Regions from separate parts of the Lysinibacillus sp. NPDC093190 genome, predicted to be linked through region 2. Evidence: riboswitches for the same ligand, from Rfam matches in the RefSeq annotation. Region 2 holds a riboswitch; the other holds the start of a gene.
The links. Region 2 has a riboswitch for glycine ahead of gcvT (glycine cleavage system aminomethyltransferase GcvT). Riboswitches for the same ligand answer to the same signal wherever they lie in the genome.
Positions count from the first base shown of each region.

Region 1: it holds a riboswitch for glycine, as region 2 does, so the genes downstream of both, ACQKOF_RS11900 (amino acid permease) here and gcvT (glycine cleavage system aminomethyltransferase GcvT) in region 2, are expected to answer to the same signal.

Region 1 is NZ_JBNNVG010000013.1:23,899-27,360, forward strand. It holds gene ACQKOF_RS11900 (amino acid permease) at 227-1,576, opposite strand; glycine riboswitch at 1,738-1,814, opposite strand; gene ACQKOF_RS11905 (rhodanese-like domain-containing protein) at 2,734-3,123, opposite strand.
Region 2 is NZ_JBNNVG010000025.1:48,026-51,487, forward strand. It holds gene gcvPA (aminomethyl-transferring glycine dehydrogenase subunit GcvPA) at 1-358, opposite strand, end outside; gene gcvT (glycine cleavage system aminomethyltransferase GcvT) at 384-1,487, opposite strand; glycine riboswitch at 1,757-1,849, opposite strand; gene ACQKOF_RS18255 (shikimate kinase) at 1,991-2,509, opposite strand; gene ACQKOF_RS18260 (hypothetical protein) at 2,529-2,729, opposite strand; gene comGF (competence type IV pilus minor pilin ComGF) at 2,707-3,132, opposite strand; gene ACQKOF_RS18270 (hypothetical protein) at 3,125-3,442, opposite strand; gene comGD (competence type IV pilus minor pilin ComGD) at 3,435-3,462, opposite strand, start outside.

The DNA of each region.
Region 1 (3,462 bases), on a different contig from region 2:
GAAATCAGCGTATTCTAATTATCGATTCAATCAATACATTTGTTCTAATAAATTAGTTGATCCTGAATTTAATGGATGATATTTATGAAACCACATGCAATGTATATAAGTTGATTGGAGTGGAGGCTGGGCGACTCCTCGGGGTGATTATACCGTTAATTGGCAATAAAAAAGTCCTGAATAGATTCACTTTCTTTAAAAGTGTCACTATCCAGGACAACTCACCTTAGCGTATTGGTTTCTTTCTTTTCATTTTATAAATAATTAGTAGCAGAATAAACCAAATTGGCGTTAACAGTAATGCGGTACGTGTTGCCTCTGAAATGAACATCACTACTAATAGAAATGCAAAGAAGGCAAGTACTAAATAGTTCACGAACGGAGTAAAAGGTGCCTTGAAAATCGATGCTTCATGAAGTGCACGATTTTTACGTTTATAGATGATATGAGAGATTAATATAATACTCCACACCCAAATAAAGCAAATAGCACTAATCGTTGTAACAACACTAAAGGCGTTTTCAGGCATTAATTTACTTAGTAATGCGCCGGCGGATACAACAACTGCAGAAACAATGAGTGCGTTGCTTGGCACACTGTTTTTATTGAGCTTTGCAAACGTTGGCGAAGCTTGCTTGTTGTTTCCAAGATTAAAAAGCATGCGGCTTGTAGAAAATAAACCACTATTCCCGGCCGAAGCAGCAGATGTTAGAACGACAAAATTAATAATGCCTGCAGCAATTGGAATTCCAGCTAGTGTAAATACTTGTACAAATGGACTACTTGAGGCAGACATTTCAGACCAAGGATTAATACATAAAATAACAAATAATGCTCCTACGTAGAATAATAAAATACGTAATGGAATTTTGTTAATGGCAGAAGGAATATTTTTCCTAGGATTGGCCGTTTCTGCAGCAGAAACTCCTACTAATTCGACACCAACAAAGGCGAAAACAACCATTTGGAATGCCATTAGGAAACCGTTTAGGCCGTTCGGGAATAACCCACCATGTGCCCAAAGATTTTCAACAGAAACTGTGCCAGAGCTTGTTTGAAAGCCTGTAAATAACATGATTAGTCCAATGATAATCAGCGCAACAATGGTGATGACTTTTATAAGGGCAAACCAAAATTCTAGTTCGCCAAATAGTTTTACAGTCAATAAATTCAAAATTAATAACAGTACTAAACAGCCAATTGCAGGCACCCATTGAGGTAAATCAAACCAATAATGTGTATAAACGCCGACAGCAATAATATCTGCCATAGCGGTCATAATCCAGCAGAACCAGTATGTCCAGCCGGTAATGTAACCTGCCCAAGGGCCTATGTATTCGGACGCAAAATCAGTAAATGATGTATAGCCAGCATTTGATAATAATAGTTCGCCTAATGCCCGCATAACAAAAAATAAGGCGGTTCCGACAATTAGATAGGCAAAGATGATGGAAGGTCCCGCTAAAGCAATGGCTTTACCTGAGCCTAAAAATAAACCAGTACCTATTGTTCCGCCAATCGCTATGAGCTGTACATGGCGATTTTTTAAATCACGTTTTAATTGTTGTTGTTCCACGTTGATCCCCCTCAAAGATACGTAAAAACTATGACTGGAAAATAAAAAAGAGACTAGTAGTGACACTAGTCTCGTAAACGACAGAATAACAAATACCGATTGCGGATGTTGTAGGTAAAAAGAAAACATTCGTGTGGTATAGCTTTCATGATGAAAGTTGATATTACTCTTCTGTCCTTTTGCCTGAGATAGTGAACCCTTCGGCGACGCAAAATGCGCTCTCTCCAGAACTGCTCCTGCTATAGTGTTATCCATAGCATTCATAGCTTGTATTGTATGTCTGTATGACATTGTTTTAAGATATTATACATCCTATCAGTGCCTACTTAATTATTCAAGGATAAATTTCAGTCATTTTCAGAAAAAAAGAAGATTGGAGCGCGTCTAGGTAAATACTTTACGAAAAATAGTATTTTTAGACATATGTTAATTTAAGGATAATATTTAATTTATAGTATACGGTGTTAAAAGAGGTGAACTATTGGAACTAGCGTGGGAAGCGGCTAGCATTTTGGCAAAGAAATGTGAATATGAGGACATATTACCTCTCGTTGCTTTATCTTACTCCAACTAACTTGTCAGACGTTAAACAATATATAATATAGTAGAAACTCAGAATTTTTTGCAAAAAAGAAACCATCTCATAGTGAGATGGTTCTTTTTGTATCAATTATGCCTCGGCATAATTGCGTCCGGAATCGGCTTTGTGCTTAGGCCTGCATGATGCAGGTCAGTTAGCCGTTATCGCATGGATGCGATGATTCTAGGCTAACATCCTTTATTAACTCCTTTCCGATTTCGGTGACATCCGCCGGAGGCTTTGGGCCAACAGATGTTTTTTGCGCGAAAGCGTAGTGCTAACGTAGCGACAGCTGCATGATGTTGGTCACTCAGTCGTTGCCACAGGACGTGGCGTTCTTAGACGGAGTTCCTCTATTTCAGCGGATGTTTGGACACCCGCTGAAAAGTAACTTATACCTGCATTCATCTCACCATCTATAGAGGTGGGAGACATCTGGACCTGTCGCTTCGCTTTCGCTACAAAAGACATTTGCTGAAAGAAGTTAAAACAAAACGATATAGGTAAATATAAATAAATTTACTTTGTTTCCATGAGTAGATTTATTTATATTAGTCACTAATGTCTTATCGATTTTTTAATTTTGTTTTTTTGACTTTATTTTACCTGTCCAAGTACGGAAGCCGCCTTGAAGTTGGTAAATTTGGTTGTAGCCACGTTTTTTAAGAAATAGAGCAGCACGCGAGCTACGGCCTGTATTTTGACAGTATAAATATACTGGTAAATCTGGGCGAATTTCTTTGTGACGTTGACGTAGAGTAGTTGAAGGAACATTGCGTGCACCAAGGATATGACCAGCATCAAATTCTTTCTGTTCACGTACGTCGATAAGCTGTGCTTTACGATAGCCTTCAATAAATTGTTCTTGTGTTAGGTTTGTTACGGCTTTTTTTAGTCGTAGGGCATTGATGCCGATATATGCAATTACAACTACTAAAATAACACCGATTGTGATAAGTATGTTCAACAAAATTTCTTACCCCTTTCTATCTTCTTTATTATTATAAAAGATGCGCTAGCGATAGTCCAATGAGTTTGATAAAATAAATTAGATTGTGGCTAGAATTAATCTATCTATATTTATGGATGTTATTGGTGAAAGGTCACAGAATCATTCCACTACATTCATAGACTTGGGTGGATGATTACTTCAATAAAGAATAGAACTAAACGCAGAGTGTCAAAATTTTGAGAAGTATTGTTTTTTGCTCATCACCTAGAGTAGGATGACATTTTAAAACGTATGCCATATATAGGTTGATTGGAGTGAAGGCAGGGCGACTCCTTGGGGATCAGCGTCACAAAT
Region 2 (3,462 bases):
TTTGGAATTCAAAAATTGCTTGTAATTCCCCTTGTGAAATTTCTGGTTGATATGGAGTATACGCTGTGTAAAACTCTGAACGAGAAATAACATGGTCCACGATAATTGGTTTATAGTGGTTGTATACGCCTGCACCTAAAAACGATACGTTAGCATTTGTATCTTTGTTTTTCCCAGCAAGTGCCGTTAATTCTTTTAATAAAGCTGATTCAGATTTTGCTTCTTTAATATCATACAGGCCTTTAAAACGTACTTTTTCTGGAATATCTTCAAATAACTCATCAACTGAGGATACGCCAATTACGTCTAACATTTCTTGTTTATCTTGCTCCGTCATTGGTAAATAACGATGTTTCATAAATGTAGGTCCCTCTTTTCAACTTTTATTTTGAACGCTTGTAAAACGGTGTTTCAACTGTTACTACCTTTAAGTGCTTACCACGAATTTCGATTTCTAATTCAGTTCCGATAGTTGCGAATTGGCTGTCAATTAATGCGTGACCAACATTACGTTTAGAGGAAGGAAGCTGAGTACCTGTTGTCACTTCACCGATTTCCTTACCATCCTTAAACACTTTGTAGCCATGACGAGGAATTCCTTTATCGATCATCTCAATGCCTACAATTTTACGTGACAGTCCATTTTCTTTTTGTGCCACTAATGCATCATGACCATTAAAATCCTCTTTATTTAATTTCACAGCAAAACCAATACCAGCCTCAAGAGGTGAAATTGTCGCTGATAGCTCTTGCCCGTATAATGGAAGACCTGCTTCAAAGCGAAGTGTATCACGACAACCTAAACCTGCTGGAACAATACCTTTGTCTTTTCCAGTCTCTAAAATTTCATTCCATAAAGCTTTAATACCTTCTAGAGAGCCGTATAATTCAAAACCATCTTCTCCTGTGTAACCGCTACGAGATACTAATGCTTTATGACCAGCAACTTCAACGTCTGCTTGGAAACGGAAATATTTAATCGTTTTTAAATCAGTGTCTGTTAATGTTTGAAGAACCTCTTCTGCTAATGGGCCTTGAAGGGCAATTTGTGCATAAGCATCTGATTGATTGTCGATCGTCACATCATATTGATGTTGATTTTCCATCATCCAATCATAATCTTTTTCAATATTTGCCGCATTTACGCACAATAAATAATGATTGTCAGCTAATTTATACGTTAATAAATCATCGACAACGCCACCATCTTCATAGCACATTGCATTATATTGCGCTTGACCTACTGCAATTTTCGAAATATCATTTGTCAAAAGATTTTGTAAAAAATCTAGTGAATCAGGTCCAGTTACTAAAATTTCACCCATATGTGATACATCAAATAAGCCAGCACGATTACGTACTGCATCATGCTCTTCTTTAATAGAAGAGAATTGCACTGGTAATTCCCATCCACCGAAGTCGATTGTTTTACCACCATACTTTGCATATTCTTCAAATAGAGGTGTACGCTTTAATTCATTCGTCATTATTTTTGCCCCCTTATTGTTAGTTACATTTTTTACTAGTAGTAGTTCGTCTGCTTTTTATTAGTACAATCATGCTTCCCCTGTTTGTTCATTCAAATAAGGAACTAACAAGCAAAACATTTAGACATAAAAAAAGACAGACGAACCCCTTTTCGGGATTCTCTGTCCTTAAACCTGAAAGTTACACCAGACTGGCTCGCATTACTACAATGCCAATCAGTCGGCTTTCCCCTTTGGTGGCTGTTGTACTACAGCTCTCTCCAGAGTTGCGTCTTGTACGAGTCCTTTTACCTGAGAGATTCATAACATTTTGTTATTTGCTCCTTCGGTGACGTCTATACGTGCTCTCCCCGTACAATCATCCGCCCAAGATTCATCTTGGTACTATTTAGTATTCAATGAACATTAAGTTACTTATTTGTCTATATCCTAACATTAATTGCATTGAAAAGGCAAACATTTTTTAATTTATATTAAAACACGAACATTACATTGGTTTTAATTCACGATAGTTCGCCTTTTAGTCTTTTAACTTGGAATACTAAATACTCAAGAATTTGGCGGATCGTCCGCCCCTCTGTTAACACTTGTATATGTCCTGCCTCACGATAGAACTTTCTTCTGTAATGATACAGCTTCTCTAGTTCCTCTTTTGTTGAACTCTGTACAATCGGTCTGTTCGGATCATGCTGTATTCGTTTATATATATCTTCGAATGTCGCATCTAAAAAAAACACGAGTCCACTGCGTCTCATTATTTTTCGATTTTCAGCATTAACTGCAACTCCACCACCAGTTGAAATAATACAAGCTTCGTCTCGGAATTTTTTCAAAAATTCTGTTTCTATTTCTCGAAAACGTGCTTCTCCGTATTTTTCAAATATCTGTGGAATTGTCATACCCTGCTGCCTAACAATCTCATGATCCATATCATAATATGGCATCTTTAACAAATAACTTAAACGCCTTCCTAACGCACTTTTCCCGCAGCCCATAAAGCCCACTAAATATATTTTTCGCATTCGAATCACCTTCTTATAACTACGATTTTACACTGTCTGACAAAATTTGTCCTAATAAATTTACCGTAGCTCGAACATTCAGCTTTTCTAGGTCATCATATGTTCGAAACTGAATCTCATAAGACGTACAATACGTAAGAACAAAAGTAGTTACAAAAAATAATAATGCAATTGCGATTAAAAAAATAGCCCCTCTGTCATTTTTCAATAACTGGAACATAGAAAGTTCGCTCCTTTTTGATACCACTTGGAAGTTCAACAGCTACTGTTAACATATCTTTTTCATATTGGAACTGGCATTTATTAATACCAATTAGCATTGGTACATGACCACCATTTACTTGATCACGAATAATATTGCTATAACAATCAATATGATGAATGGTATCTGCTGCTTGGAAGGTAATTCTCTTCTGATCTTGTCGAATCGTAAATGATGAAATATCATGTAAATACATATTCAAATCATAAACAAAAAGCTCCCACTTTGATTGTTCATTAGATAGTACCGTTGTTTTCATTTCTGCAAACCAAAGCATAATGAACACAACAAGATGCGCAATAAGCACAAAAACAACTAATTGAAACAACGCTTCTAATAATGTATAGCCTCGTTCATTCATCGACTTCACCTGTCAGTTGTATACATTTTTTACGTAATTCTCGCGTATTTTGAAAGCTTACACATATGCCTTGTCCATTCATAGACCACTGAAAATCTACATTTTCAATTGTTTTAGTACCTTCTGTTTGCTGTAAATAGCGAAAATGCTTTAAGCCTTCATAGGCAGTTTCCGCTGCGATAACTTCTAACTTCTTGTTATAAAGAGTCGTTTTCATCGTGTAGCTAATTGGTATTAATGTCGTGCATAATAACATGACAATGACTACTGATAAAATCGTTTCTACAAATGAATAACCAGATTCATTCAACTCTCGATCTCCCTCGTCCT